DNA from 2 places in the Microbacterium deferens genome. Region 1 is predicted to be linked to the other one. Evidence: predicted binding sites of a transcription regulator. Region 1 holds the regulator's gene; the other holds the start of a gene.
The links. Region 1 encodes LexA, which represses DNA repair genes until DNA is damaged. Its sites were predicted from a motif close to TCGAACANNTGTTCGA; they were not measured.

Region 1 (15,582 bases):
CCAGCGATGTGTCTTTGAGTAGCACAACCAGCTGCGCGACGATGATCGGCAGCATCTGGCGGAAGGCTTGCGGGAACTCCACCAGTCGCTTGGACTGGAATTCGCGCATTCCGATGCTCAGCGCTGCTTCCCGTTGCCCCTTCGGAAGCGCGACGAGCCCGGCGCGCAGGGCCTCCCCGATCAGCGTTCCGTTGTAGAGGATCAGTGCGATGACGACCGCCCAGAACGCACCCGTCGACGCGATGAGCAGGATGAACAGCATCATCAGCAGCACAGGCATGCCGCGGAGGAACTCGATGAGCCAGGCGGTGGGTACGCGTACCCACGGGATCGTCGAGCTGCGCATCAGCGAGAAGAGAACCCCCAGGACGAGCGCACCCACGGCCGCGACCGCTGCGGCGGAGAGGGTCGCGAGCACGCCGGCACCGACGATCTCCCAGAAGCGCGCGAGAGCGAGGGCTTCCCACCGGGAAGCGTCGAACATGCCGGGCAGGATGACGCCGCCCGACTCGCGCGGTGCCGCGAGCGTGACTACGAGCCACACGACGCCGCCGAGGATGAGCACGCCGGTCACGATCGACAGGATCAGCGAGAGCCGTCGCGCCCGTGGGCCGGGCGCATCGAAGAGAACGCTCTGACTCGTCATCGCTGCACCACCACTCGTCGCTCCAGCTGCCCGGCGAGAAGACCGAGCGGAACCGTGATCACCAGGTACAGGGCTGCCGTCGTGACAAGGATCGGGATCACCATGTTTCCGTTGTCGTTCGTGAGCGCGCGGGTCGCGGCGAAGAGCTCGACGACGAAGAATCCGCCGGCGACCGAGGTGTTCTTCGTGAGGGCGATGAAGACGTTGATCAGCGGCGGGATCGTCATGCGGAACGCCTGCGGAAGCACGACGAGCGAGACGGTCTGACCGAAACCGAGCCCGATGCTGCGCGCAGCCTCAGCCTGGCCGACCGGCACGCCGTTGATGCCCGAGCGGAGCGCCTCCGCGACGAAGGGCGACGTGTAGTAGGTGAGGGCCAGGACGGCCAGAGGGATGAACGCCCAGCGCAGACCGAGGAACGGCAGCACGAAGGCGCAGAAGAAGAAGACGAGGGTCAGCGGTGTGTTGCGCGCGATCTCCACCCAGACGGCGCCGAAGACGCGCAAGGAGGCGACCGGGGAGATGCGCATGGCGGCGATGAGTGTACCGAGGACGAGCGCGAGCACGCCGGACACAGCAAGCAGGAGGAGGGTCATGCGGAAGCCCTCCCAGTAAGTCGGCCAGAGGCTCAGATACTGATCCACTGCGTCCTCTCTAGGTCGAAATGACAGGGAGCGCCCCGGCCGAGCGGATCGGCCGGGGCGTTCCTCGTCAGTAACGGTCGGGCGTGGGCGGGGTGACGAACGGCAGAACCGTGCCCGCGGTGGCATCCCAGGCGGCCTGGTAGCTACCGTCCTCGTAGGACTCCTCCAGGACGTCGTTGATCCACATGCGGAAATCGGTGTCGTCCAGCGCAAGGCCGATGCCGTAGGGCTCCTCGGTGAACGGTTCGCCGACGACCTTGAACTCGCCCTCATTCTGCGCGGCGAGACCGGCGAGGATGACGTTGTCGGTCGAGACCGCGACGACGGCGCCGTTGCGGAGCGGCTCGAGGCAGTTCGAGTAGGTGTCGGTGAGGACGACGTTCGCTCCGAGCTCCGTCAGGTTGGCCGCGGGCGTCGAACCCGTCACGGAGCACACCGGCTGTCCGACCAGATCCTGCTCGCTCGTGATGTCCTCATTGTCGGAGAGCGTCAGGATCGACTGGCCCGCCATGTAGTACGGACCGGCGAACGAGACGACCTCTTTGCGCTTGTCGTTGATCGTGTAGGTCGCGATGACCATGTCAACCTCGCCGTTCTGGATGAACGGCTCGCGGTTGGCCGAAACGGCTTCCACCCAGTTGATGTTCTCCTCGGAGATACCCAGCTTGGCGGCGATGATCTTGCCGATCTCGACGTCGAAGCCCTCGGGTCCGTCGAGACCGTTCAGACCGAACAGGGGCTGGTCGAACTTCGTTCCGATGGTGATCTCGCCGGCCTCTGCGAGCTCGGCCATCGTCGTGCCGGCCTCGAAGGTGTCCTCGGATTCGGGAGTGACCTCGGGTGCTGAGCCGCCCAGATCGCCCGACGCGCACGCCGTGAGGGCGAGCATGCTGGCGGCGGCAAGACCCAGGAGGGAGAGTCGCGTTCGCTTCATCTCGGTTCCATCCTTTGCTGTGTGGACCGTCGTGCGGTCGCTGTGGGTTCTCGGCCGTTGGTCGGCCGAGTCTGATCAGTGCTCGAGGATCTTCGAGAGGAAGTCCTGAGCCCTGGTGCTCTGGGGGTTGGTGAAGAACTCCTCGGGAGTGGCCTCTTCGACGATCGCGCCTTCCGCCATGAAGAGCACGCGATCGGCAGCCTTGCGTGCGAAGCCCATCTCGTGGGTGACGACGATCATGGTCATGCCGTCGGCGGCGAGGCCCACCATGACGTCGAGCACCTCGTTGATCATCTCGGGATCGAGAGCGCTCGTGGGCTCGTCCATGAGGATGAGCTTCGGCTCCATCGCCAGCGACCGCGCGATGGCTACCCGCTGCTGCTGTCCGCCGGAGAGCTGGTTCGGCATCTTCTTCGCCTGGTTCGCGACACCGACGCGGTCCAGCAGCGCCATCGCGCGCTCCTCGGCGTCCTTCTTCTTCAGTCCTCGCACGCGCATCGGGCCGAGCGTGACGTTCTCGAGCACCGTCTTGTGCGAGAACAGGTTGAACGACTGGAACACCATGCCGACATCGGCGCGCAGCTGGGCGAGCGCCTTCCCCTCCTCGGGGAGCCGCGCGCCATCGATCGTGATCACACCCGAGTCGATGGTCTCGAGACGATTGATCGCGCGACAGAGCGTGGACTTACCGCTTCCGGAAGGACCGATGACGACGACGACCTCACCTCGGTCGACGACCGTGTTGATGTCCTTGAGCACGTGAAGTTCGCCGAAGTGCTTCTCCACGTGCTCGACCACGACGAGCGGCTCGCCACGACGGGCGGTGATGTTCGACGTCTTGGGATGCGCGGAAGGCTGGGCGGTCGACATACGTCCAACCTAAGGACTTGCTGCGCAACCACCCAGCCGAACGCTCGAGCGTTACTGAGCCGTAACCGGCCCGGAACAAGATCTACCGCACGTAAGACCCCGAGGAATTGAGGGGCTCGTAGGGGTCGGTGTGGATCCCGGTGAGCAGATCACTGGTGACCACGTCGTACGTATTGGTCCCAGCGGGCGCGTTCGCGGTGATGTACAGGGTGCAGTTGAGGTCGTGCGTGCCGGTGCCCAGATCACGCGGAAGAACGCACTGGTGATGGTCGAGCTGCAGGTGAACGAACCGCGAGGCGGGCAGGGCTCGCAAGGACCCTAGCGAGCGTTTTCGCGCTGCGCGAACGCCGTCTCGTACAGGCACACGCTCGCCGCGGTCGCCAGATTCAACGACTCGGCCCGACCGTAGATCGGCAGTCGGAGCGCCAGGTCGGCGTGGGCCAGGGCCGGCTCTTCGAGCCCGCGCGCCTCGTTGCCGAACAGCCACGCGGTGGGCTCGGCGAGCAGGTGCCGTGAGGCGAGGAAGTCGGTGCCGTCGACGTCGGCGGCGACGACCCGCATGCCGGCGGCGTGGGCGCGCTCGACGGCCGCCTCGAGCTCGCCGCCCACCGCGATCGGCAGGTGGAAGAGCGATCCGGTCGTCGACCGCACGACCTTCGGGTTGTACGGATCCACGGTGCGCCCGGTGAGGACGACGGCGTCTGCGCCCGCAGCATCCGCCGCTCTGATGATGGTGCCCAGATTGCCGGGGTCGCGCACCTCTTCGCAGATCGCCACCAGCCGCGGGTTCGAGGCGAACACCTCGCGCATCGACGTGGGCTGCTGACGCGCGACGGCGACGATCCCCTGCGGGGTCACCGTGTCGGCCATCGCGTCGAGCACCGCCTCGGTGGTGTACTCCACCTCGAGGTCGGCGGCGCGCGCCGCGTCGCGGATGTCGGAGTGCCTCTCCATCGCCGTCGGCGTCGCGAAGAGGTCGACCAGCGACTCGGGCGCATACTGCAGCGCCTCGCGCGCGGCCTGCGGACCCTCCAGGAGGAAAAGACCCGTCTCTTCACGCGCACTGCGCTTGGCCAGCTTCGCGACCGCGCGGACGCGCGGCGAACGGGGATTCTCGAGCACGGGGCCAGCCTAGGGCTCCCGCGCGGTCCGCTCCGCGACCGACGCGGTCGGGGCAGCAGAAAGGGCGCCCTCCCGAAGGAGGACGCCCTTTCTCGAAAAACGGATGCTTACGCGGTCTTGGCTGCGTTCACATCGGCCGGGAGCGCGGCCTTCGCGGTCGCGACGAGCGACGCGAAAGTGGCGGGCTCGTTGACCGCGAGCTCGGCGAGCATGCGACGGTCGACCTGGACACCCGCGAGGCCGAGGCCCTGGATCAGACGGTTGTACGTGAGGCCGTTCTGACGCGATGCCGCGTTGATGCGCTGGATCCACAGACGACGGAAGTCGCCCTTGCGCTTGCGACGGTCACGGTACGCGTAGACGAGCGAGTGGGTGACCTGCTCCTTCGCCTTGCGGTACAGGCGCGAACGCTGTCCGCGGTAACCGGAGGCGCGCTCGAGGATGACGCGACGCTTCTTGTGGGCGTTTACTGCCCGCTTGACTCTAGCCATTTCTTATCGTTCCTAACGTGCGTCGGCGCTCAAAGGCCGAGGAGCTTCTTCGCGACCTTGGCGTCGCCCTTGGCCAGGACCTGCTCCTGGTTCAGACGGCGGGTCCGCTTCGAGGCCTTGCCCTCGAGGTTGTGCCGCATGCCGGCCTGCTGCTTCATGAGCTTGCCGCTACCGGTCAACTTGAAGCGCTTCTTGGCACCCGAGTGGGTCTTCTGCTTCGGCATCTGTCTTTCCTTCGTTGGGTTTCCCGCGAGGCGGGAGTCTGGGGGCCTACTCGGCGGATGCCGCGGCAGGCTCGGAGTCGGAGGAGTCCGGGCGCGAACCCGAGCGGGCCGCTTCCTTCGTCGCAGCGCGCTGAGCGTTCTGCTCCGTCTTGACCTCGGACTTGTTCTTGTGGGGTGCGACCACCATCACCATGTTGCGGCCGTCGATCGTCGGGTTCGACTCGACCGTGCCGAACTCGGCGACATCCTCCGCGAACTTGCGGAGCAGGCGCACACCCTGGTCGGGACGCGACTGCTCGCGACCACGGAACAGGATCATCGCCTTGACCTTGTCGCCCGCCTGGAGGAAGCCCTCAGCGCGCTTGAGCTTGGTTATGTAGTCGTGGGCCTCGATCTTCAGACGGAACCGCACCTCTTTGAGGACGGTGTTCGCCTGGTTGCGACGCGCTTCCTTTGCCTTCTGCGCAGTCTCGTACTTGAATTTGCCGTAATCCATGATCTTGACCACGGGCGGCTTCGAGTTCGGGGCTACCTCGACGAGATCGAGGTCGGCCTCCTGGGCCAGGCGCAGTGCCACCTCGATGCGGACGACGCCGACCTGCTCACCAGCGGGACCCACGAGGCGGACCTCGGGGACGCGGATGCGGTCATTGGTGCGGGGATCGCTGATGCGGGACTCCTCTTACGTTGCGGGAGACCACCGCGACACGGGAGCGTCGCGGGCGGAAGAAGACGCATTCCACCCGACTCGACGTGCGAAACGCCGGCTCTACACCCGTGCAACCCCGGGCGACCGGAGCGGAGTGCGTGGACCCGGTAGCCTTGAGCGGCAAGCGCGGGTGGGATGTGATCCTCTTTCGTTCGGAACAGAAAAGCTCCGAAGCCCGCCACAGTCTAGCAGAGAGAAACACGTGCACACGATTCCCGGTAACGACGCCCCCTCCGACTCCCCCGAGGGCGGCGACGAACGACTCACGCGATGGGAGGAGGACGGCGAACGCTCGGCCGAATCGGCGGGACGCGACCTCGCCGACGTCCCCGCCGTCGAGGTGATCACCACCACCGCCGTGCACCTCATGAGCGCCGCCGCCGTCAAGGTCGGTCTCGCCGACGACCCGGCGCACCAGACCGACCTCGACGAGGCCCGCAAGCTCATCAACGCACTCGCGGGCCTCATCACCGCCGCCGCGCCCGAGATCAGCGACATGCACGCGCGCTCGCTCCGCGACGGCCTGCGCTCACTGCAGCTCGCCTTCCGCGAAGCATCCGTCATCCCCGACCCCATCGGCAAGGGTCCGGGCGAGAAATGGACCGGGCCGGTCAACTGATCTTGGACACACGGGGCGGGTGACGCGGCGACGCGCTCCGGGCTCCGACTCCGGGCTCCGGGATGTTCCCCTCGAGCCAAGAGAGGGGCCCCTACCCCGATTGGCTCGAGGGGAACATCCCTGCGCCCTCCGTCGGAGTCCGGGGCGCTCCGTCGTGCTACCCACCCCGGCCGCGATCGTCGACCTCGGGAGAGGAGGGCGGATGCTGCGCATCCGATTGGCTCGGGGACGACATCCCTGCACCCTCCGGCGCGGCCCGCAGACCTCCCGCGTCGCGCGCTCCCGGCCGCGATCGTCGACCTCGGGAGAGAGGCGGATGCGGCGCATCCGCGGGCGTGGGAGCGGGGCTACTCGCGGTGGAGTTTGACCGTGAGGGAGTCGACCAGCACGGCGATGCGGTCGTCGGCGGCCCAGCGGCGGGCGAGACGGGCGAGGACGGCGTCGAGCTCGTCCTGCTCGAGACCCTGCATGAGCTGCAGGTGGACGATGAGCTCGGGCCCCCGGAGGCGATCGGTCGGGTCTCCCGGCTCGACGGCGAAGTCGAGCACCGCGAGCTCGGCTCCGACGCTCTGCTGCAGCCCCGTGAACACCTCGGCCGACGTGTGACTGGGCTCCCACGCGATGCCCTGGCCGATCGCCCACACCGCCGGCCGACGAAGCACGAACTCGGTGTCGGAGCCCGGGTCGATCACGATCAGCTCGGTGTCGTCTCCGGCCGCGGCGACCGCCGTGCGCACGCCGTCTGCGGGGATGGGCCTGGCCACAGAATCCCACCGCTTCATCGCGTCCACCGACGTGAAGACCGGCAGCACCTTGCGCCCGTCGGGGGCCGCCACGGTGACGATGGAGAGTTCCTGCGTCTTGTCCACGACGAGACCGTGCGGACCCACGCCCTCGTCGCCCTTGTCGGCGACCAGCGGAATGAGCAGGCGAGCGGTGCGATAGGCCTCGACGACCGCGCGCGCATCCCGCGCACCGTCGGCGTCGGCGGTCAGCGCGACCAACAGCGCCGGATCGGCGGAACCGTCGTCGGCCGCGTGGCGATTGTCTTCGAAGCGTCGCCCCTCCCAGGGGACCCCTGCGGAGTCGCCCGCGGGAGTGTCAGCCTCCGGCGACATCCAGTGCCTCAGCCAGGGTGAACGCCCCGGCGTAGAGTGCCTTGCCCACGATCGCGCCTTCGACGCCGAGCGGCACGAGTTCGCGAAGGGCCGCGATGTCGTCGAGGCTCGAGACGCCGCCCGAGGCCACGACAGGCTTGGGTGTGCGCTCGGCGATCTCGCGGAGAAGGTCGATGTTCGGGCCCTTGAGCGTGCCGTCCTTCGTCACGTCGGTGACGACGTATCGGCTGCAACCGGCGTCTTCGAGACGCGCGAGGACGGTCCAGAGGTCACCGCCGTCGCGGGTCCATCCCCGCGCGGCGAGTGTCGTCCCACGCACGTCGAGGCCGACAGCGATCGCGTCGCCGTAGCGGCCGATGACGTCGGCGGCCCACTCGGGGTTCTCCAGCGCCGCGGTACCGAGGTTGATGCGGCTGGCGCCGCTGTCGAGAGCGGCCTCGAGCGAGCGGTCGTCTCGGATGCCCCCGGAGAGCTCCACCTGGACGCCGCGCACCTGCTTGATGACTCGACGCATCACCGCGGTGTTGTTGCCGCGCCCGAAGGCCGCATCGAGGTCGACCAGATGGATCCAGCCCGCGCCCTGGCGTGCGAAGTCGGCGGCCGCATCGACCGGATCGCCGTAGTTCGTCTCGGTACCCGCCTCGCCCTGCGTCAGCCGCACGGCCTTGCCGCCTGCGACATCGACAGCGGGGAGGAGGATCAGCTCGGGTGTTGACGCGAAATCGTTCATGGCTCCTCGTGCACGCGGACGCCGGTCGCTCGCTGTGGCACGAGGTTAGACAGTAGCGGCGCCGAGGCCGTCGATCCAATTGGCGAGCAGGCGGATGCCCGCATCCCCCGATTTCTCGGGGTGGAACTGCGTTGCGGCCAGCGGACCGTTCTCGACCGCGGCGAGGAACGGCTCGCCGTAGTCGCACCACGTCAGCGACGGCGCCGGGAAAGGCGGCTGCACGTCGAGTTCCCAGCGCTGGGCGGCGTACGAGTGCACGAAGTAGAAGCGCTCGTTCTCGATGCCGGCGAACAGGCGCGACCCCGCATCGGGGCGAACGGTGTTCCACCCCATGTGCGGCAGGACAGGCGCCTCGAGCTGGGTCACGGCACCCGGCCACTCCCCCAACCCCTCGCTGTCGACGCCGCGCTCGACGCCCCGCTCGAACAGCACCTGCATACCGACACAGATACCGAGCACGGGGCGGCCTCCGGCGAGGCGCCGATCGATCAGATCGCCCCCGCGGTGAGCGCGCAGCGCCCCCATGACGGCCTCGAAGGCGCCGACCCCGGGCACGACCAGGCCGTCGGCCTCCAGCACGAGATCGCGATCACGAGTGAGGCGCGCGTCGGCACCGGCTGCCACCAGAGCCTTGACGGCGGAGTGGACGTTGCCCGATCCGTAGTCGAGCACCGCGACGACGGGACGCGAGCTCACAGGGCGCCCTTCGTGCTCGGGATGCCGTCGACCAGGCGGTCAAACGCCTTCGCCTGGCGGAATGCACGCGCGAACGCCTTGTACTCCGCCTCCGCGATGTGGTGAGGGTCACGGCCGCCCAGAACGCGGACGTGCACAGTGAGGGCGCCGTTGAACGCGATCGCCTCGAACGTGTGGCGAACCAGCGAGCCTGTGAAGTGCCCTCCGATGAGGTGCTGCTCGAAACCGTCGGGTTCACCCGAGTGCACGAGGTAAGGGCGTCCGCTGATGTCGACGACCGCCTGAGCGAGGGCCTCGTCGAGCGGCACCAGGGCATCGCCGTACCGCGAGATGCCGGCCTTGTCGCCGAGGGCCTCGCGGATCGCCGTGCCGAGCACGATCGACACGTCCTCGACGGTGTGGTGGGCGTCGATGTGCGTGTCACCCGCCGCGCGGACGGTGAGATCGGTCAGCGAGTGCTTCGCGAACGCCGTCAGCATGTGGTCGAAGAAGGGAACCGACGTGTCGATCGAGCTCTTGCCCGAGCCGTCGAGGTTGAGCTCCAGCTCGACGCTCGACTCGCTGGTCGCGCGGCGGATCGAGGCGGTTCGGGAGGGGCCGGTCATGAGCCCGATCCTACCGAGGCCAGTGCGTCGAGGAACGCGGTCGTCTCGTCGGCCGTCCCTGCCGTGACCCGCAGGTGGTGAGGGATGCCGATGTCACGGATCAGCACTCCACGGTCGTACAACGCCTGCCAGGTCGCTGCCGGGTCTGATACGCCCCCGAACAGCACGAAGTTCGTCCACGACTCGTGCGCCTGATATCCGAGGGCTTCGACGGTCGCGGAGATCCGGTCGCGCTGCGACACGATCTCGTCGACCATGCCGAGCATCGTGGCGGCGTGTCCGAGAGCCGCCGTCGCCGCCGCCTGGGTGAGCGCACTCAGGTGATACGGCAGCCGTACGAGTCGTAAGGCGTCGATCAGCGCGGGATCGGCCGCGAGGTATCCGACCCGTGCTCCCGCGAAGGCGAAGGCCTTGCTCATCGTGCGAGACACGACCAGGCGCTCTCGCCCGGGGAGGAGGCTGACCGCCGAGGGCGCGTCGTGCGGGGCGAACTCCTGATACGCCTCGTCGACGATGACGATGCCCTCGGTCGCGTCATAGGCGGCCTCGATCACGTCGAGCGACATCGGGGTTCCGGTTGGGTTGTTCGGCGCGCAGAGGAAGGTCACGTCAGGGCGCACCTCCGAGATCTGCTCGGCCGCCGAGGCGGCCGACACGGTGTAGTCGTGCGACCGCGCACCCGACACCCATCGGGCGCCCGTGCCTCGCGTGAGCAGCGGGTACATCGAATACGTCGGATCGAACGAGAAGGCGGTGCGACCGGGCCCCGCGAAGGCCTGCAGCAGGTGCTGAAGTACCTCGTTCGACCCGTTACCGGCCCAGATCTGCTCGCGAGTGAGCCCCTCGCCCAGGTAGTCGGCGAACGCTTCGCGAAGTGCGGTGAACTCGCGGTCGGGGTAACGGTTCACATCGCGCAGGGCACGTGCCACCGCGTCGAGGATGTCACCGGCGACGTCGTCGGGCACCGGATGCGTGTTCTCGTTCACGTTCAGAGCTACCGGCAACGCCGCCTGGGGCGCACCGTAGGGTTTCATTCCGCGCAGATCGTCGCGGAGCGGAAGGTCATCGAGCCTCGTGGTCACCCTTCGATGGTAGGGCGGGCTCAGGGGGCCGAGGAGTACTCCGCAGGAATGGCGAGCCGCTGGCCCGCGGAGAGCTCCACCCCATCGAGGGCGTTCAGTCGCACGATCGCGTCGACCACGTCGCGCGGATCGGCGGACGGCGCGACCTCCTGGGCGATGCCCCAGAGCGACTCACCGGCCATGACGGTGACCTCGGTGAACGTGCCCGCTGGCGCACCCGCATCGCGGGATGCCAGCGCAGAACCGCCGCTGATCGCCGCGACGGCGATGGCCACCACGAACGGGAACGCGGCGAGACCGGTGAGCACCCGGCGACCGCGCGCAGTCAGACGAAGACGCGTGGTCGGGACGACGGGGGCGATGCCGATGCTGGTCATGGGGTTCCTCCTCAGGTGAGAGATTCGCATCCGGCGCTCGGGCCGGAGTACCGGATGCGAAGCTCTCTTCCGAATCTATCTTCGATACAGTCAGGGTGTCAACACCGTTCTTCTCGGAGATGGATCGAACGCGACACGCGGCAGGCAGCCGCTGAGTGCGTGCGAATCCGTATACGGTTTCGACAGGGAGACACCATCACGGACCTCCGACATTCGAAGACCGGCGCCCCTCGGGCGCGAGAGGGAGCAGCCAGAATGAGCGACGCGATGCCGTCCGGCGCCCGGGATAAACCGCAGACCCGCCGCCGCAAGAGCCTGAGCGACAAGCAGATGGCGATCCTCGAAGTGATCCAGCGCTCGATCAGCCGTCACGGGTACCCGCCCAGCATGCGAGAGATCGGCGACGCGGTCGGACTCAAATCGCTCTCCAGCGTCACGCACCAGCTCAACCAGCTCGAATTGAGCGGCTACCTCCGTCGCGACCCCGGCAAGACGCGCGCGATGGAAGTGCTGATCGACCTCCCCGGCACGTCGGTCGAGAACCCCGCCGACAACGCCCCGGCCGTGGGCGACGCCGCGCTCGTCCCCCTCGTCGGGCGCATCGCCGCCGGAGTTCCCATCACCGCCGACCAGCAGGTGGATGAGATCTTCCCCCTGCCCCGACAGCTCGTGGGCAAGGGCGATCTGTTCATGCTGAAGGTCTCGGGCGAGTCGATGATCGACGCCGCCATCTGCGACGGCGACTGGGTGGTCGTGCGTTCGCAGCAGAACGCCGAGAACGGCGAGATCGTCGCGGCGATGCTCGATGACGAGGCCACGGTGAAGACGTTCCGCCGACGCGACGGCCACACCTGGCTCCTCCCGCGCAACAGCGCCTTCGAGCCGATCCTCGGCGACGACGCCGTCGTCCTCGGCAAGGTCGTGGCGGTGCTGCGGGCCGTCTGATCCCCGTCCGACCCCCGCCCTAGGGTGAGGGGATGGATTCCCCGCTCCCCTACGGTTCCTGGCCCTCCCCCTTCCGTGCGACGTCTGTCGCCGCTGCGTCTCCGCGCACCGACGGAGCACGTTTCGTCGGCGACGACATCTGGTGGGGTCAGACGATGCCCTCCGAGGGCGGACGAACGACGGTCCTGCGCCGGCGACCCGACGGATCGATCGACGATCTACTCCCCGCTCCGCTCAGCGCGCGCTCGCGCGTCCACGAGTACGGAGGCGGTGCGTGGACGGCCGCCGACGGCGAGCTGGTCTTCTCCGAGAAATCCGACCAACGCGTGTGGGCACTCACGCCCGGCGGTCGCCCGCGCCCGCTCACCCCCGATGACCCCTCCGCGCGATTCGCGGGACTCACGTGGGGCGCAGGGACGCTGCTGGCCGTCCGCGAACGCCACGAAGGAGCCCCGGTACCCGCTCGCGACATCGTGCGGATCCCGCTCGACGGGTCGGCCGCCGACGATGCCGATCGCCTCGTGAGCGTGGCGGGCGGCACCGACTTCGTCGCGCAACCCGCGATCTCTCCCGACGGCGCGCGTCTGGCCTGGGTCGCGTGGAACCACCCCGACATGCCCTGGGATCGCACGCAGCTGCGCATCGCCGAGATCGTCGACGGCCGCGCATCCGCTCCGCGGACGATCAACGCCCGCGGCACGGCCGCGCTGCAGCCGGTGTGGACGGCCCCGAACGAGGTGACCTACTCCGATGACCCGACCGGACGGTGGAACCTCTGGCGTGCAGACGGCGACGCCGCGCCCGTCGCCCTGGCTCCGGCAGACGCCGACACCGGCGGCGCGCTCTGGGTGCTCGGTACGCGCTGGTTCGGAGCGCTCGACGACGGTCGCCTCGTCGCGGTCCGCACGAACGGGGCCGACGAACTCGTCATGGTCGACGGCGACCGGGTCGACCCGCTGCCGGTACCGATCGTCGCCGGCGCTGCCGTCGAGGACGTCTCGACGACGCGCGCGCTCGTCTCGGGTGCGACCGCCTCGGGCGGCGCCGGTCTCTGGCTCGTCGACGCGAGCGATCTCGGTGCTCCGACGGTGGAACGCCTCGCCGGCGGCTCGAACGGCCCGGGCCCGGAGTGGTTCCCGACCGCGCGGTCGATCACCGCCCCCGGACCCCACGGGCCGGTGCATGCCTTCGCCTACCCGCCGACGAATCCCGAGGTGACCGCCCCGGCGGATGAGAAGCCGCCGTACCTCGTGCTGGTGCACGGGGGTCCGACGTCGCACGTGGGTCCTGCGGCGTCGGCCAAGATCGCGTACTTCACAAGCCGCGGAATCGGTGTGCTCGACGTCAACTACGGCGGTTCGACCGGCTACGGACGCCCCTACCGCGATCGCCTTCGCGGGCAGTGGGGCGTCGTCGACGTCGACGACGTGGCCGCCGCCGCGACCGCTCTCAGCGACGACGGGCTCGCCGACCCGTCGCGGATCGCGATCGAGGGCGGCTCCGCCGGCGGATGGACGGTGCTGTCGGCCCTCGTCCGCACCGACGTCTTCGCGGCCGGTATCTCGCGGTACGGCGTCGGGGACGCCCGTGCCCTCGCCGCCGACACGCACGACTTCGAAGCGCGCTATCTCGACGGCCTCATCGGCCCGCTCCCCGAGGCCGAGCCGCTCTACATCGAGCGCTCACCGCTGACGTCGGCCGACCGATTCCGTGTGCCGATGCTCATCCTCCAGGGGTCGGAAGACGCCGTCGTACCGCCCGCGCAGGCCGAGGCCATCCGCGATGCCCTCGTCGCGCGAGGGGTCCCGCACGCGTACGTCCTGTACGACGGCGAGGGGCACGGCTTCCGCACCGCCGAAACGATCGTCCACGCTCTCGAGAGCGAACTGGCGTTCCTCGGTGCGGCCTTCGGATTCGACACGCCCGACGTGCCCGAGCTCACTCTCGACTGACGACTCGTCCGCAGCATCCGGCCCCGGCACAGACGGATGCTGCGGAGACGGATGCTGCGGAGAGGTCAGGCCAGGAACGGCTGCAGGTCGGAGGCCAGCTTCGCCCCGACGTGGGCGTGCAGGAATGTTCCTTCGGCCTGGTGCTCCTGCGAGACGATGATGCCGCTCTCGTGCGCCGCGGAGACCAGATCACCGCGGTCGTACGGCACCACGGCGCGCACCTCCACGGCGGGCAGAGGCAGGGCCTCCTCGATCACCGCGCGCAGCTCGTCGATTCCCTCGCCGGTACGCGAGGACACGAACAGCGCGGAGGACTCGAGGCCGCGCAGCACGAGACGCGAGTCGGCATCGATGAGATCCGCCTTGTTGAAGACGACGATCTCGCGTGTCGATCGCGCACCGACGTCGCCCATGACATCGCGAACCGTCGCGAGCTGCGCGGCGGGGTCGGGGTGCGAGCCATCCACCACGTGCACGATGACGTCGGCGTCGCCGACCTCCTCGAGCGTGGAACGGAACGCCTCGACCAGCTGGTGCGGGAGGTTGCGTACGAAACCGACGGTGTCGGTCAGCGTGTACACGCGCCCGTCTGCGGTCTCGGAGCGGCGCACGGACGTGTCGAGCGTGGCGAACAGCGCGTTCTCCACGAGGACACCGGCGCGAGTCAGACGGTTCAGGAGGCTCGACTTGCCCGCGTTGGTGTATCCCGTGATCGCGACGGCCGGAATGGTGTTGCGCTTGCGCTCGGCCCGCTTCGCTTCGCGCGCGGGCGCGAAGTCGCGGATCTGGCGGCGCAGCACGGCCATCTTGGTGCGGATGCGCCGGCGATCGAGCTCGATCTTCGTCTCACCCGGACCACGAGACCCCATACCGGCACCGCCGGCACCGACCTGGCCACCGGCCTGGCGGCTCATCGAGTCACCCCAGCCGCGCAGGCGCGGAAGGAGGTACTCGAGCTGGGCGAGTTCGACCTGCGCCTTGCCCTCGCGGCTCTTGGCGTGCTGGCTGAAGATGTCGAGGATGACGGTGGTGCGGTCGATGACCTTCACCTTGACGACGTCCTCGAGCGCGCGCCGCTGGCTGGGTGCGAGCTCGGTGTCGACGATGACCGTGTCGGCGCCGACCGACGCGACGATGTCGCGCAGCTCCTGCGCCTTCCCACTGCCGATGTAGGTCGCGGGGTCGGGGTTCGGACGCCGCTGCAGCACGCCGTCGAGAACGACCGCGCCCGCGGTCTCCGCGAGGGCGGACAGCTCGCGCAGCGAGTTCTCGGCCTCTTCCTGCTGTCCTTGCGGGTGCACGCCGACGAGAACGACGTTCTCGAGGCGCAACTGTCGGTACTCGACCTCGGTGACGTCTTCGAGCTCGGTGGACAGACCGACCACGCGGCGCAGGGCGGCGCGGTCCTCGCGGTCCCACTGGTCGCCGTCGGTGTCACCGTACGAAACGGTTCTGTCGTCCTGGAGCGCCTGGGCTGCTCCGAACACACGCACCCCGGAGTGCGCTTCGGCGCGCGCGAGCACTCGATCCACCGGGTCGACCGGCATCTCATCCGCGCTCTGGGGGATTGTGGTGTCTGTCATCTGTTCCTTCCATCGCGCCGCCCTCGGCCGAAGGCCGGGGCCGCAGCATCCATAAACTCTAATCCTCCCGTCGGGAGGACGATCTCTCCGATACGCTCTCCGCATGGGGAGCGACCACTACTTCACCGGGTCTCCCTCCAGCGCAGAGAACCTCCGGCGCCTGCGAGTGACCCTCGCCGGCCGCGATGTCGAGGTTGTCACCGCTGGTGGCGTCTTCAGTCCCGACCGTCTCGAT
Region 2 (15,582 bases), on a different contig from region 1:
GTACTCCGCCTGCGACATGTCGCTGTCGTCGAAATCGCCGCGCAGTTCGTCGAACACCTCGTGCTGGGCTCGGAACAGGCTCTCCCAGGCCTCCACAGCGAGGCGGCGATCTGTCATGTCTTCCAGATTACGGGTCGGACGCCGGCGAGGGGCGATGGCGGGGCGGTCGGATGCGGCGCGATATGCCGTCGGGCGTATCACACCGAGGTGACGCGGCGCGTCACCTCCCGGTCACCTTCTCCCCCTCCGTGGTTCACGGTCCAGCCTTGCTGCGTCCGTACCTTCGGTCGCGTTTGCACTCCTCCCCCCTGGAAGGCCTGGTCTTCGTGCCCTTTTCCCGTTCCCTCCCCGCAGTAGGCATCGTCGCCGCGCTGGTGTCCGTTCTCGCGCTGGCCCCGTCGGCGACAGCGGCTCCGGCTTCCGCGCCGTCGATCATCGTGACCGAGATCGTCGGCGACAACGTCGGTGTCGACAGCTATGAGTACATCGAGGTGCGCAACACGGCGGATGCCGCGATCGATCTCGCCGCATCCGGCATCGCGTTCGCCTACTCCTACGTCGACTCCGACGTGCGAGACCGCGATGTGCCGCTCACCGTCTCGGAGCCGCTCGTGCTGGACGGCGGCGAGACCGCCGTGCTGTGGCTGAGCTACACCAGCACGTCGGTCGACTCCTTCGCGCGCTCGATCGAGGAGTTCCGTGCGTACCACTCCGTGCCGGCCGACACCCAGGTGGTGCGGGTCACGGGGCAGGCAGGCATCGCGAACGCGGGGGACCGCGGCATCCGCGTCGTTCAGGGAGAGACGCTCATCTCGTGGTCGCACGTTCCCGCCGGTGGGTTCGGCGGCGACCTCGCAACGCACTTCCGGTTGCCCCAGGACGCGGCCGACCTCGGGCTCGAGGCGCTGAGCACCTCGGCACCGCGCTCGCCCGGTGTGGTCGCCCCCGAAGCACTCGTGCGCCCGGAGCCAGATCCGGAGCCTGAGCCCGAGCCCGGCGAAGAAAACCCGTGGCCGCTCGTGGTCACCGAGATCGCACCCGACAACGTCTCGTTCGACGACTACGAGTTCTTCGAGGTGCACAACACCACGGCAGCAGACATCGATCTGAACGCCGGGTACTCCTTCCGCTACGGTTCCGACCAGTCGGACGCCGTGGACGGCGGTGTCGAACTGATCGTCGGCGGTGACACCGTCGTGCGCGCGGGCGAGACGATCGTCTACTGGCTCAGCTACACGTCCGGCAACGTCGATTCGTTCAGCAAGACCGAGGAGCAGTTCCGCACGCAGTGGAGCGTGCCCGCCGAGACCCGCGTGGTGCGGGTGTCGGGTCAGCCCGGTATGGCCAACGGCGGAGACCGCGGCATCCGGATCATCCGTGACGGACAGCTCGTCAGTCGTTCGTTCTACCCCGCCGGCTCCGTCGGAGTCGACCTGACGGCGCACTTCGCCTTGCCCGCCACCCGGGGATCCAAGGCGCTCGACCTGTTCGCGTCGAAGGCGGCTCCCAGCCCCGGTGTCGTCGACCCGGCCGCTCTCGTCGTGCCCGCCGGGGAACCCATCCCGACTCCCGGCCCCACCGAGACGACGCCGCCGGTCGGCGAGCCGTTCGACTCGACGCCCGGGTTCGACCCGCAGCCCGATGCGGGGGTGACCACCGCATCGCTGCAGGTGACCGAGGTGCTGCCCGACTCCCGCATCAACCTCGCCGGGTCCGACGCGTACGAGTTCATCGAGGTCTACAACGCGAGCGACTCTGCCGTCGACTTCTCGGACTACTCGATCAACTACCTCTACCCCGACAACGGCACGTCGGTGCTGTGGCCGGCCGTCCCCGGCGACGTCGAGATCGCCCCGGGACAGACCCTGGTCTTCTGGATCAAGAACGGCGGCAACGCGGCGCTCGGCGCGGCGGACTTCAACGCAGCCTTCGGCACGTCGCTCACGATGGGCGAGAACCTCGTCGAGATCACCAGCGCAGGTATGGCCAACGGCAGCGCCCGCGGCATCGAGGTGGTCACCAACACCGGCCACATCGTGAGCCAAGCGCTGTACAACATGAACCTGCCGACCGACGATGTGCAGCCCGATCAGGGAATCCGCTACATCGCCGGTGAGGAAGACGCCGCGCAGGCCCGCCTGCTCGACCTCGCCCCCGCCACTCCCGGCACGGTGCAGGCCGACCAGGTGCCGGCCGGTCTGCAGATCGTTCCCGCCGACACCGTGGCGCCCACGATCACCGACCGCACCGCCGACTCGATCGCTCCCGGGGCCGACTTCACGCTGACCTTCGAGATCGCCGACGACGTCGACGCTCGCACGGCCACTCTGACGCTCTCGAACGACGTCGACTCCGGTTCACGCACCATCAACCTGCGTGACAGCGGCGAGGGTGTCTACACCTACGTCGTCCCCGCCGTCGACCTGACGGGCAAGGCCTGGTACGAGTACTCCGTGGTGGCGAGCGATGGCACCAACCAGACGACGCTCGAGACGACCCGCGTGGCCGTCGACGGGGTCGACACCTCGCCCGTGCGTCTGAACCTCGACGACGACCAGTTCGTCTCGGGGGTCACCGACGTGATCGCCGCCGGCGAGAGCTACCCCTCCGCCGTGCAGCTGTCGATCGGCGGTGAGCAGGTCGCGACCGAGCCGAGCCTGGAGCGCGCGCCCGTCTTCGCCTTCGAGGTGTCGGGGGTCAACTTCTACTTCAAGAACGGCGTGCTCGTCGGCGACGGCGAAGATCGCGATGTCCTGCGCATCTTCGATCACACGATCAACGACTGGGAGACCCTCACGACCGCCGTGCCGCTGGAGCACGTGCGTCAGGGCGACGAGCTCGTCGTCAGCGTGTGGGCCGGCACCAAGAAGGCGCCGGAGATCGACCTCGGCGAGAACAACGACGACTTCGACATCCGCGGCCTCCGGCTCATCCTCCCCGACGGTCGTACGCTCACCCCGAGCGGCTACGACGACCCGTCGAAGGTGCTCGGCATGGGCGACAGCGTCAACGGCTCGGGCGGGCCGACCGGCAAGCTCGACTACTTCGACGCGCGGTTCACGCTGCCCGCTGATGCGTTCTCGGCGGTGTCGACCGCATGGGACACCGCGTCTGGGGCGGACGGGCCGGTCGAGATCGTCGCGTCCGACGGTGGCGACACCGCGACTCGCACCGTGACGGTCGACAACACGGCGCCCGTGGTCACCTCCACGGTCGACGACGAGTACCGGGGCGAGTTCGTCCTCGACGCATCCATCACCGACGCGGGAGCGGGCGTCGCCTCGAGCACCGTCACCCTCGACGGTGAGCCGATCGAGCTTCCGTACACGACGTCGTCGGTGACGCTGAGCCCCGGCGACCACGTGATGCAGATCACGGCGGTCGACGCCCTCGGCAACTCCGCGACCTGGTCGGCGACCTTCCAGACCTTCGAGGAGCAGCCGTCCTCCGACGTCGTCGCGCCGACCGATGGCGCGGAGGTGAAGGCCGGCGACGTGACGCTGCGCGCCACGGTGGATGACCCGATGGGCGATGTGCTCGACGTGCAGTTCCTCGAGGGCGAGCGGTTCGATCTCTCCGACGCCGAGGTGACCGCGCAGTCGGGCACCGTCAACGATGCGCTCGACACTCGCCGTGAGGCGGTCGGGGTGTTGTCGGCCGATGAACTGCGGGCGCTCGCGCCGCTGGACGGCGTCGGGACCGACGTCTCGTCGGCCTCCGAGTTCCCGTACCAGTTGTTCGACATCGCGGTGGGCGACGACGTCGCCGGCTCTCAGGTGCGCACCACGTGGCAGGGGCGCGCGAACGCCGATGCGACCGTCTTCCTCTACGCGCTCCGCGGCGACGGCTCGGGCTGGGACGAGATCGACCGTCACGTCTCGACGACGGACGGCGAGCAGTTCGAGCTCTCGGGAAGCGTTCCGGCGGCGGACCACGTGCGCGACGGAAAGGTGCGGATGCTGGTGCAGCACTCCGAGGGGTTCGCGGGCGAGGACCTCAGCACACGCGACTCGGTGATCACGCCGAACAATCCCGACGACGTGGCGCGGTCGGACTACGACTTCACCCTCGCGTGGGAGTCGGACACCCAGTACTACAACGAGAACACGGTGCCCGGGAATCCCTTCAAGCACCAGGAGGCGATCCACTCGTACCTGCTCGACCAGCGTGACGAGCTCAACCTGCAGTACCTGTTCCACACCGGCGACATCGTCGACGACTGGAACCAGGAGTACCAGTGGAAGGACAACGCCGACCCGCAGTACGCGCGTCTGGACGAGGCGGGTCTGCCGTACGGCGTCCTCGCCGGCAACCACGACGTCGGCTCGGAACTGGCCGACTACAGCGAGTACGCGAAGTGGTTCGGCGCAGACCGGTTCGCGGGCAACCCCTGGTACGGCGAGAGCTACCAGGACAACCGAGGACACTACGACCTGATCTCGGCCGGCGGCATCGACTTCATCATGGTCTACCAGGGATGGGGACCCGGTGACGAAGAGATCGCGTGGATGAACGAGGTGCTCGCGCGGTACCCCGATCGCGTCGCGATCCTGGCGCAGCACGAGTTCATCCTCACCACGGGCGGTCTCGGGGACATCCCGCAGCGGATCCTCGACGAGGTCGTGGCGACGAACCCCAACGTGAAGATGGTGTTCTCCGGCCACTACCACGACGCCCTCACCCGTGAGGACTCGTTCGACGACGACGGCGACGGCGTGAACGACCGCACCGTCTACTCGATGCTGTTCGACTACCAGGGGCTGCCCGAGGGCGGCTTGGGGTACCTGCGTCTGCTGCACTTCGACAACGAGGGGGAGAAGATGATGGTACGCACCTACTCCCCGTCGCTGGACGACTACAACTCCGACGACCCGAACCTGCTCGACCCGGTCATCGATCCGAGTGACCCCTACGTGCACCAGCAGTTCGAGTTGACGTACGACCAGCTCGGCATCGTGCCGGGCGTGCGCACCCTGGGCACCGACTCGTTCACGGCCGAGGTGCTCTCCCCGACGCAGATCGCCTCGTTCGACAACGTCGAGAGCGGCACCACTGTGGAGGCGACGTGGTCGGTGACGCAGCTCGGCGAGCACGGATGGTACGTGCGCACGACCGATCCCTACGGCGCGGTCGACTACTCGCCGGTGTCGACGTTCACGGTGGTCGACGCCGCCGTCGAGCCTGAGCCGGAGGAGCCGGGAACGGGTGGACCCGGGACCGGTGAGCCGGGAACAGGTGAGCCGGGAACGGGTGGGCCGGGAACGGGTGGGCCCGGGACCGGTCAGCCGGGGACGGGAGGACCGGGGGCGGGTGAGCCGGGTTCGGGTGGTTCCGGATCGGGCGGCGCCGGCGGTTCGAGCGGTCCGGGTTCTGCGGCAGACACGGCGGGCGGCGGCGACCGCGATCTGGCGACCACGGGTTCCGACGCGGCCGATCTCGCACCGTGGGTGTTCGGGGCGTTCGGGCTCGCGCTCGCCGGCGCCCTTCTCCTCCTGCTGCGCCGTCGTCGGGTGATCTAGACGAGGTCGAGGAATCAAGCGGCGGATGCTGCGGGCTCACCAAGGCTCGCAGCATCCGCCGCTCTGCTGCCGTTCGGTCAGGCGCCGGGGGCTGCCCTCGACAGGGCGGACAGTCGGCGTTGTGGTGAGCCCTCGGTGGTGCGCCATCGTTGGGCGGGGTCGAGCCATCGAGGCGCCCTGATCCATGGCACGCCGCGCACCATCCGGATCTCCCACCCGGCGGTCTCGATCGTCCGATGATGGTGCCAACACAGCAGGACGCCGTTGTCGGTATGGGTCGGGCCGCCCTGCGCGGCAGGTCTCACGTGATGCACCTCGCACCACGCGGCGGGAACGTGGCATCCGGGAATGATGCACTCCCCGTCTCGCACTCCGATGGCGCGCCGCGTGTGAGCGGGGAAGATGCGCTGCGGCGACCCGAGCTCGACGATGCGCCCGTCGGGTGCGATCACGAGGCGTTGCACCGCTCCGGCGCACCCGATGTGGCGGGCGACGGAGATCGGCACGGCGCCGGCGTCGCGCGCTCCCGAGACGAAGGCGACGCCGTCGTCGCGGGCGAGCTGTTCTTCTGACGCGGTCACGACGAGAGTCGGGGCGGCGCCGCCCAGGAGCGGCGCGTCTTTCGCTCCCGCGGCGACGTGAAGCACCCCGGACAGAGCGTCGTGGCGCCGCTGGGCCTGCGTGCGCGGGTCGATCAACGGGTCGTCGCTGTCGAACTCCGCGTCGTCGGGGACGAAGGTCGGGCCGGCCGTCACGCGAGGGTTGAGGTAGGCGTCGATCATGCGCTGGAGCTGCGCGGCGACCTCGGGCAAGAGGTCGCCCCGCATCGGAACGATCCCGTCGCGCTCGCGGCCGATCGAGAGGGATCGACGACGTTCTGCGCGATCGCGGTCGGGCAGGGCGCCGTCGGGGTCGAGGTGGAGCGCCCAGACCTTGGCCATGATCGAGACCTCGTCGGCAGAGACTGCCGGTGATGCGATCGTGCCCGCCGCCGCGTCGACGAGGGCCTGCTCGGCGGCATCGATCTCGTCCGCGGCGACACCGCGATCACGAAGCGGGATGAGCGCGTCGGCGATCGCGGCTGCTGCGTCGGTGCCGATCTCACCCGAGAGCACAGCGGCGCGCACATGGTCGAGAGGCGCCGGCAGGCCCTCGCCCGTCAGCGACGTTCGGCGGCGCAGGGGAGGCGCGGCCTTCAGGCGTCGTCGTGCCGTTGCGCTCGAAACGAGCGTCACTCGCTCGATCAATTCGGACGCCGACCGGCATCCGCGAACCCGGGAGAGGATCTCGTCACCGCGTTCAGGCCGCGATCGGTGGCCGATCTCTCCCGCGATGTCGAGCCGCAGCGCATCGATGAGTCGTCCGAGAGATTCGGCATCGGCGGCCAGGTCGAGCAGGCGGTCGTCGTCGGCCCCACGGATGCCGTCGCCCTCGAGCATCGGCGCGAGCGCGCTGCGGAGCGCATCGAGGGCCTCGCCGATCTCGGTTCGCCGGTGTGTCATGCATACATTCTGGCGGGGGCCTCCGACATCGTCAGGCCCAGATCAGAGGCACAATCACCCCTGTGGAAAACGCGGCGCACGGGCGGCCTGGGGAGGAGAGGAAGACGCGTCGCCGGGAACAAGTAAGGGCCGGTCGGAGAGGCTTCCGACCGGCCCTTGTCCCTTGCACCAAGAGTGTCCTGCAATCACATGTTCGGTAGCTGCCACAGCAAAACAACTACCGTTCCTGAACTCTATAACGGAGAGGTAACGGAAGGGAAGGGCTGCCGTTATGTTTCTGTGATTATTTCGAGATGATGCTCGTGACGTCGGGTTGCGGGCGCCACGGTGCGCGCCAGGTGCGTGATGCGCCGAACACGGAGGGAAAGCCGTGAGATCGTTGGCTGTGCGTGGATGGCAATGGCCGAAGGGGTCGCGGTAGCGCGGATGGCGGTCACTCGATTTTCCACGGCGCTGTCCCGGATCCGGCCCGGTCAGGCGATCACCATCGCGTTCGGCGCGGTTCTCGCCGTCGGAACGGCGCTTCTTCTGATGCCGATCTCGGTGCAGGGGCGCGGGGCGACCTTCATCGAGGCGCTCTTCACCGCCACCAGTGCGCTGTGCGTCACCGGACACATCATCGTGGATACGCCGCTTTTCTGGTCGCCGTTCGGGCAGGTCGTGATCCTCGCCCTCATCCAGATCGGTGGCTTCGGGGTGATGTCGCTCGCGACTCTTCTGGGGCTCCTCGTCGCGCGGCGGCTCGGGCTGCGAACACGGCTCACCGCCGTCAGCGAGACGCATACCGTCGCTGTCGGCGACGTTCGCCGCGTGCTCAGCGGTGTTGCGCTCATCACCCTCACCATCGAGGTCGTCGTCGCGCTCGTACTGACGCTGCGGTTCTGGGGCGGCTACGGCGAAGAGCCGGGGCGGGCGATCTGGCTGGGCGTCTTCCACGCCGTGTCGTCGTTCAACAACGCCGGGTTCGCACTCTTCAGCGACAACCTCATGGGGTTCGTAGCTGATCCGTGGATTTGTCTGCCGATCTGCGCCGCGGTCATCCTGGGCGGGCTCGGTTTCCCGGTCATCATGGAGCTGCGCAAGCGGCTGGTCGTGCCGCGCAAGTGGACGCTGAATACCATCACCGTCGTCATCGGCACGCTCGTGCTTCTGGTGGCCGGAGCCATCGCCCTGACGGCGCTGGAATGGGCGAACCCCGCCACTCTCGGTGCGCTCGACCCGGCAGGCCGCGTGCTCGCCGGTTTCACAGCATCCGTCATGCCCCGAACCGCCGGATTCAATTCGATCGACGTCTCGCAGATGCGCGACGAGAGCTGGTTCGTCACCGACATCCTCATGTTCATCGGCGGGGGGCCGGCGGGAACGGCGGGAGGGCTGAAGATCACCACGTTCGCGGTGCTGTTCTTCATCGTGATCGCCGAACTGCGCGGCGACACCGCCGTCAACATGTTCGGCAAACGCCTCCCGCGCTCCACCCACCGCGAGGCGTTGACCGTCGCGCTCCTGTCTCTCGCCCTCGTGGTCGCGTCGACCCTCGCGATCATGCTGATGAGCCCCTACGGATTCGATCGCGTCGTGTTCGAGGTCATCTCGGCCTTCGCGACGGTGGGCCTGTCGACCGGGATCACCGCGAGTCTTCCGCCCGCCGCGCAGCTCATCCTCATCGTGCTGATGTTCATCGGCAGGCTCGGGCCTGTTCTGCTGGGCTCGGCCTTGGCACTGTCCATTCAGAAGCGTCAGTACGAACTCCCGAAGGAGCGTCCGATCATTGGATAAGTCGACCCACCTCTTCACGCGACGCCGCGGGCGCCCCGGCTCTGCGTCCTCCGTGGTCGTGATCGGCCTCGGACGCTTCGGCGGTGCCCTGGCCACTGAATTGGCGCGGTCCGGCACCGAGGTGCTGGGCATCGACGCCGACGAAGACATCGTGCAGTCGCTCAACGGCGTGCTGACCCACGTCGTCCGCGCCGACTCCACGCGGCAGGTGGCGCTCGACCAGCTCGGTGTCGCCGACTTCGATCGAGTCGTGGTCGGTATCGGCTCCGACATCGAGGCGAGTATCCTCACCGCGTCGCTCCTCAAGCGCATGGGAGTCCGCTCCATCTGGGCGAAGGCCATCAGCGAGCAGCACGGCCTCATTCTGGAACAGCTGGGTATCGAGCACGTCATCTTCCCCGAGGCCGACATGGGCCGTCGCGTGGCGCACCTGGTGCGCGGCTCGATGCTCGACTACGTCGAGTTCGACAACGACCTCGTCGTCGCCAAGACGATCGCCCCGCAGGAGATGGTCGGGCAGACCCTCGAGCAGTCCGCCGTCCGTCGGCGCCACGGCATCACCGTCGTCAAGATCAAGTCGTCGGATGGGCAGTGGCATGCCGCGGGTGCGTCGTCGCTCGTGTCTGAGGGTGACACCCTCATCGTGATCGGGCCCGTGGAGCGCACCGAGCGTTTCGCGTCGCTCGTCTGAGCCGTCTCATCCCGCCGAAGCCTCGGATGGCAATACTCCTCCCCATGGAGTATGGTCGCTGGCATGAGCGCACCCCTGACCCCGCCGGTCTTCTGGATCCTCACCTCGTTGGCGTCTCAGCGGCGCCACGGCTACGACATTCTTCGTGCGACCGAGGAAGCGTCGGGCGGTGACGTCTCCCTGCGGGTCACGTCGTTGTACGCCGCGCTGGAGCGCATGGAACGCGAAGGTCTGATCGTCGTCGACGGCGAGGAGGTCGTCAACGGGCGCACTCGGCGATATTTCCGAATCTCGCCGACCGGCTCTTCGCGACTCGACGCGGAAGTCACGCGGATGGAGAGCGCGGCGAGAGCGGCGCGAGCGAGCATGGCGACACGCGCGCCGGCCTGGGGTGCCTCGATGGTGATGCCCGCATGACCCCGTCGACGGAAGATCGATACCGGAGCCTGCTGCGCTGGTACCCGAAAGCCTGGCGGGCAGAGAACGAAGACGTCGTGGTGGGAACGCTGCTCGATGTGGCCGATAGCCGTGGGGGCGACCGACCGTCTGCGCGCGAACGAGGGTCGGTGATCGCGCACGGTCTCGGCACGCGTATGGACGTGCGTTCCGCGCTCGGCGCCGCGCTGGCCGGGCTCCTCCTCGCGGCGGTCGCCGGCGGCCTCGCGGTCTGGGGCACGGAGCCCCTCACGGAGTCGGGTCTGTCGTGGCTTCTCCCACTCCTCACCGTGGCCGCGATCCCCCTCCTCGCCGCGTTCGGGTTGATCGCGATCGTGCGTCAGCGCGGGCTGGTCTCTCCGCCCCGCGCGATCATCGCCCTCGGCCTGGCGTTCGTCGCGTTCTCGCTCGCGTTCGTCGCGTACATCGCGTGGAGTCTCGCGTTCGACTTCGCCGACGCGGGAGAGCCCACCACGGGTCTCGCCGCCGTCTTCGTGCCGATCTTCACCGCTGCCTGGCTGGCCGGTGCGGCGGCCGTCGCCGCGCTCTTCGGCGCGATCGTCGCACGGGCCGGGATGCGGCCGGGGGTCGCTCTTCTCGTCGCCGCGGCCTGCGGCGTGGTCACCGCGCCTGCCCTGGGCGTGTCCCTCGTCTCGCCCACGGTCCCCACGATCGCGGCAGCAGGAGTCGCGATCGCGTCTCTCGCTCTCCTCCGTCCCCGACGTGGCGCCGCTCGTGCGCGACAGGCGACGTCGCCGGTGCCCGTGAGGACTCTCCGACTCGCCCGAGGTCTCGCGGTCATCAGCCTCGCGGGAAGCCTTCTCGGCATCGCCTACGCGGTGACCGGTGCGTCGTGGTCGCCCGGCGCGGCCGATGGCACGGAGGCGATGGGCCACGGCATCACGATCTCGGTCTTGTCGGGCATCCCCCTGCTCGCCGCGTTCGTGGTGATCGCCTCCGCGCGTCGGGGCAACGCTCCGGCCACCTGGGGCCCGCTGGCGCTGCTCGCAGCCTCGCTCTGCGCGATCGCCGCGGCCTATGTGCACGCGCCGTCGTGGAACGCGATGGCGCCGGCGCTCGCCGTGTCGGCCGCGCTCGGAGGGGCCGCGGTCGCGTGGTGGCTCGCCGCCCGCCTGCGCGGCCCTCTGGCCGCACGGATCGTCACCGCCGCGCTGCTCGGACTCGGGTACGCCTCGTTCCTCGGCACGATACTCGCGCCGGCGTTGGCGTTCTTCGTGCCGATCGCGGCGTTCGTCTCCGCGATCTGGGTGACGCGCACAGCGCCGCCGCGCCTTTCCGCGCCCGGTGCCGCCGAAGGCCCGATCCAAGCCTGACCCGCTGCCGCGCAGCTCCGGCAGCGGCGCGACGGGTGGCTCGAGGAGCCAGAGGCGGCGGATGGCGACGTCAGGAGCTTCCCGACTCCAGCAGTTCGCGGGCGCGGGCCAGGCCCGCGGCGAGTGTCGACGACGCGGTCTGCGCCACGATGGGCTCGACCAGCCGCAGCATGCCCGCCGGGCTGGCCTCGATCGTCGCCGTCACGCGGCACCCGTCTTCATGCTCGGCGAAGCTGAATCGAAGCGAGGTCGGCATCGTGCCGGACGTGCTCGTCGCGGCCATGGTCTGCGGCGGATGGAACGCCGTCACGCGCCAGCCGAAGGTGAGGGGCCGACCCATCACGTTCATCCGCGTGCGGATGGCGCTCCCCACCGTCACGGGTGGCGGTGTCAGCAGCTCCTCGGAGATGACCGAGGCATCCCACCGCGCCCGGTTCGCGGGGTCGGTGAGGAAGGCGAAGACCTCGCCGCGCTCGCGACCAATGTCGATGTGCTCGGTGATGGTGAACATGCGCCCCTCCCGTGATCTCAGCCTGGCAGAGATCGATACGGGCGGGGTCACCGCGTCGCAGGCCGGCGCAGCATCGGCGCAGGGCGGGTACCGCCGGTCGTCGTGATGCGTGCCGCGGGGATCGCGACCCGACCGCTCTCAGTCGGTCGTCGGGCCGTCGATGATCTCGCGCATCGTCTGCAGCGAGATGGCCTCGGGCTGTCCGTCGGTCAGCTCGTGGATCGCGATGGCGAGCCCGAGCTGCTCGAGCAGCGTGATCGTCTTCTCCAGGCGCGGCACGACGTCGATGTGGTCGGGGCCGAACAGCTCCGCGACGAACACCGGCTCTGCGACGGAGATCGCGCGGCGCAGCTCGACGGTCGAACGGCCCGTGGTGCGGTAGAGCGCCGTGAGGGCCTCGCCCGGCAGGTCGGGCGTGCCGACGATGGAGACGGACAGGGCGGTCGAGGGCTCGTTCACCCGTCCATCCCACCACGCGCGGCGGGTCGCGATGCACAGACGCCTCGCCGCAGGCGTGGGGCGCGCGCCGGGTTCGATGGCGACGAAGGCCACGGGCGCACGAGTGGCCACCTCCGTCGACGCGGTCGGCATCGCCCGCATCCGGCACACTCGGACGATGTCATCCCCACGCCCCGCATCGTCCGCGACCCTCGCGCGGGGCCTGGGGTGGGGGATGCTGGGTGTGACCGCCTTCTCGTTCACGGTGCCGCTCACGCACATCGCCGTCGAGGCGCTGCCGCCCGTATTCGTCGGTGCGGGGCGAGCGGTGGTTGCAGCGGTCCTCGCCGCCATCGCCTTGGTCGTCACACGGCAGCGTCGGCCCTCGGCCCGGCAAGGGGCCCGGCTCGCCGTGGTCGCGGCGGGCGTGGTCGTCGGCTTCCCGATGCTGACCTCCCTCGCGCTGACCTCGGCATCGGCCAGCCACGGCGCGGTCGTCATCGCCGTGCTGCCGGCGGCGACCGCCGTCGCCGCGGTCGTGCGCGGACGCGAGCGCCCCTCCCGATCGTTCTGGATCGCGGCGGCTCTGGGCGCGGTCGCCGCCATCGCGTTCGCGGCGCTCAACGGAGGGGCGTTCGCTCCTCTGCAGGGATCCGACCTGCTGCTGCTCGCCGCGGTGGTCGCCGCGGCGATCGGATACGCCGAGGGAGGGATGCTGGCGCGCGAGCTCGGATCGTGGCAGACCGTGTCGTGGGCGCTGGTGCTCGCCTCGCCGCTCATGATCGTGCTCACGGCGGGATCGGCGTGGGCCGCCGCGCCCGTCTCCGCGCCGCCGGAGGCATGGCTGTCGCTCGCCTACCTGTCGGTGGTGAGCATGTTCCTCGGTTTCTTCGCCTGGTACCGCGGGCTCGCGATCGGTCCGATGGCACAGGTCAGTCAGGTGCAGCTCGTGCAGCCCGTGCTCACCCTGGCGTGGGCGGCGCTCATCCTGCACGAGCACATCACGGCGCTCACCGTGATCGGCGGGCTGGCGGTGATCGCGTGCGCCGGCATCGCCGTGCGCACCCGCGCGCGTCCGTCGGGCGGGCGTCGCGACGAACGCCGCCCCGCCGCAGGGTAGCGTCGGAGCGTGACCGTCGACTACCTCCTCGCGCCCGTCGCCGAGATGGATCCGCTGGCCCTCTACCGCGTGCTGTGGCTGCGCGTCGGCGTCTTCGTCGTCGAGCAGGAGGCGGCCTATCCCGAGATTGACGGGCGCGACATCGAGCCCGGTGCGGAGGTGATGTGGGCCGAGGCGGACGGCGATGTCGTCTCGACGCTGCGGGTGCTCTCCGAGCCCGACGCGATGCGCATCGGTCGGGTCGCGACGGCGGCGGCGGCGCGAGGACGAGGCGTCGCGGCCGAGCTCATGCGGCGCGCGGTCGCGCGATGCGAGGAGCGGGCGCCGGGCCTGCCGATCGTGCTCGACGCGCAGGCGCAGCTCGAGGGGTGGTATGCCCGCTTCGGCTTCGCGGTCGCGGGCGAGCCGTTCTCCGAGGACGGCATCCCGCACCTCCCGATGCGTCGGGGCTAGCGTCGCTACAGCTCGATGCCGTTGCTCTCGTCGTTGACACCGGAGTTGCGGCCGCGCCAGGACTCGTAGGCGATGAGCCAGCCGATGGAGACGACGGCTGCGAGCACGAGACCGAGCCAGACGTTGCCGAAGACCATGCCGAACAGCACGCCGAGCGCGAGCACCAGCACCGTTCCGAGAAGCCAGTTCGTGCGGCCGCGGGGCCATCCGGTGCGGGGTTCGCTCATGCGCCCAGCTTAGAGCGAAGGGCGGCATCCGTTTCACCGGCTGCGGCACAGACGGCGGGTCTCACCGGCGGCGGCCCGGTGCGTTCAGGATCGAGCGGGGGTCACCGGTCGCGGTGGTCTTCGGGGTGCAGGCGCGGGCCGCGTCGGGGCTCGATCACGCCGCTCGCGTAGATGAGCCGGATCACGCGCTGACGGTGACCCGCCCACGGGGCGAGCAGCTCCAGCATCCCGTCATCATCGACCCGTGAGCCGGTGAGGGCGTATCCGACGTGATGGGCGAGGTGGTAGTCGCCGACGCTGACCGCATCGGGGTCACCGAATGCTCGGATGCGTGTCTCCGCCGAGGTCCACGGTCCGACCCCGCGCAGACTCGTCAGGACGCGCTCGCGGTCGTCGGCATCGAAGGCGGATGCTGCGGCGCGCGCGATCGCGTCGCCGCGGCGCGCGGCCTCGACGATCGTGCGGGCCTGCGGAGGTTCGAGGCCTGCGCGGTGCCAGGCCCACGACGGCACATGGCGCCAGCCTTCGACCGTCGGCGGCACGAACATGGGCTTCGGCGTGGGTCCTGGCGCGCGCTCGCCGTACCAAGTGACGATCCGACGCCACGCGGCGAAGGCCTGCATGCCGGTCACCTTCTGCTCGATGATCGCGCTGACGAGGGCGTCGAAGACGAGGTCGGTGCGCCCGATGCGCAGATCGGGATTGCGCCGATGAGCCTCGGCGACCAGCGGGTGCGAGCCGGGATCGAAGCCGGACGGCTCATCGTGCGCGCCGCAGAGCGCGGGAAGCTGGTCGAGGGCCCAGTCGGCGCCGGGCCCCCAGGCGGCGGCGCGCACGACACCGTCGGGTGCACCCCGGAGAGCCAGGGTGGCGGGGCCGTCGGGCGTGCGGCTCGTGCGCCAGATCACCGGGCCCGCGGTCGTCATCGTCGGGTCGCCGGCCCCGTGACGCTGGGGCAGTACGGCCCGGGCGAGATCGAGCGGGTGCGATGGGCGGTACTCGGTCTCGCGGGGCCGAGGATGCGTCGGTCGCCCGTCGCGGGCGCTCGACCGTGCGCGCACCCCGGTCGACCTCATGCCGACACCCTACGTCTGGTCGGCGACATCGCGGCCGGCAGTCAACGCCGCCACGATCGTGGTCACCCCGAAGTCCCATGCCTCGTCGACGTCGCCGCCGAGGTTGAATCCGCCGTTCAGCTCCATCGAGATGAAGCCGGTGGCCCAGGCTGTGAGCGTGCGCGCCGCCTCGAGGGCTCGCTCCGAGCCCGCTAGTCGCGACGAGAGGAGCAGGATCGGCTCGCTGGCGGCGGCGCCGAACTGCGGCCGCGCCACGGGCACGCCCGCGCCCGGTGACATGACGAGCCGGAACGCCGCGGGGCGCTCCGTTGCGAACTCGCGCAGGATGTCGGCCAGCCGTCTGGCGTCACCCTCGGGACCTGCCTCGAGGCGCAGGGTCAGCTCGACCAGAGCCGCCTCGGCGACGAGCTGCAGCAGATCGTCGCGGCTGGCGACCCTCTTGTAGAGGGAGGGCGCGCGCACGCCCACGCGATGCGCCACCGCCTGCATCGTGACTCCGG

Region 2: a site for LexA is predicted at 7,203-7,218, ahead of ABTU82_RS10485 (HNH endonuclease signature motif containing protein). Genes of this name have one in related genera too.

Annotation. Positions count from the first base shown of each region.
Region 1 covers NZ_JBEUWT010000004.1:14,477-30,058, forward strand. Annotated here, with positions in the region: gene ABTU82_RS13835 (amino acid ABC transporter permease) at 1-646, opposite strand, end outside; gene ABTU82_RS13840 (amino acid ABC transporter permease) at 643-1,290, opposite strand; gene ABTU82_RS13845 (glutamate ABC transporter substrate-binding protein) at 1,358-2,224, opposite strand; gene ABTU82_RS13850 (amino acid ABC transporter ATP-binding protein) at 2,300-3,094, opposite strand; gene ABTU82_RS13855 (hypothetical protein) at 3,177-3,407, opposite strand; gene ABTU82_RS13860 (TrmH family RNA methyltransferase) at 3,413-4,216, opposite strand; gene rplT (50S ribosomal protein L20) at 4,324-4,707, opposite strand; gene rpmI (50S ribosomal protein L35) at 4,737-4,931, opposite strand; gene infC (translation initiation factor IF-3) at 4,978-5,601, opposite strand; gene ABTU82_RS13880 (DUF1844 domain-containing protein) at 5,843-6,259, shown strand; gene ABTU82_RS13885 (SseB family protein) at 6,607-7,377, opposite strand; gene priA (bifunctional 1-(5-phosphoribosyl)-5-((5-phosphoribosylamino)methylideneamino)imidazole-4-carboxamide isomerase/phosphoribosylanthranilate isomerase PriA) at 7,361-8,107, opposite strand; gene hisH (imidazole glycerol phosphate synthase subunit HisH) at 8,153-8,803, opposite strand; gene hisB (imidazoleglycerol-phosphate dehydratase HisB) at 8,800-9,408, opposite strand; gene ABTU82_RS13905 (histidinol-phosphate transaminase) at 9,405-10,490, opposite strand; gene ABTU82_RS13910 (LysM peptidoglycan-binding domain-containing protein) at 10,511-10,867, opposite strand; gene lexA (transcriptional repressor LexA) at 11,135-11,812, shown strand; gene ABTU82_RS13920 (S9 family peptidase) at 11,845-13,764, shown strand; gene hflX (GTPase HflX) at 13,830-15,347, opposite strand; gene ABTU82_RS13930 (class I SAM-dependent methyltransferase) at 15,451-15,582, shown strand, end outside.
Region 2 covers NZ_JBEUWT010000002.1:51,991-67,572, forward strand. Annotated here, with positions in the region: gene ABTU82_RS10475 (MarR family winged helix-turn-helix transcriptional regulator) at 1-117, opposite strand, end outside; gene ABTU82_RS10480 (lamin tail domain-containing protein) at 327-5,519, shown strand; gene ABTU82_RS10485 (HNH endonuclease signature motif containing protein) at 5,597-7,021, opposite strand; gene ABTU82_RS10490 (TrkH family potassium uptake protein) at 7,415-8,797, shown strand; gene ABTU82_RS10495 (potassium channel family protein) at 8,790-9,488, shown strand; gene ABTU82_RS10500 (PadR family transcriptional regulator) at 9,552-9,905, shown strand; gene ABTU82_RS10505 (hypothetical protein) at 9,902-11,257, shown strand; gene ABTU82_RS10510 (SRPBCC family protein) at 11,328-11,768, opposite strand; gene ABTU82_RS10515 (hypothetical protein) at 11,907-12,227, opposite strand; gene ABTU82_RS10520 (DMT family transporter) at 12,385-13,326, shown strand; gene ABTU82_RS10525 (GNAT family N-acetyltransferase) at 13,336-13,779, shown strand; gene ABTU82_RS10530 (hypothetical protein) at 13,785-14,006, opposite strand; gene ABTU82_RS10535 (DNA-3-methyladenine glycosylase family protein) at 14,108-15,082, opposite strand; gene ABTU82_RS10540 (TetR/AcrR family transcriptional regulator) at 15,092-15,582, opposite strand, start outside.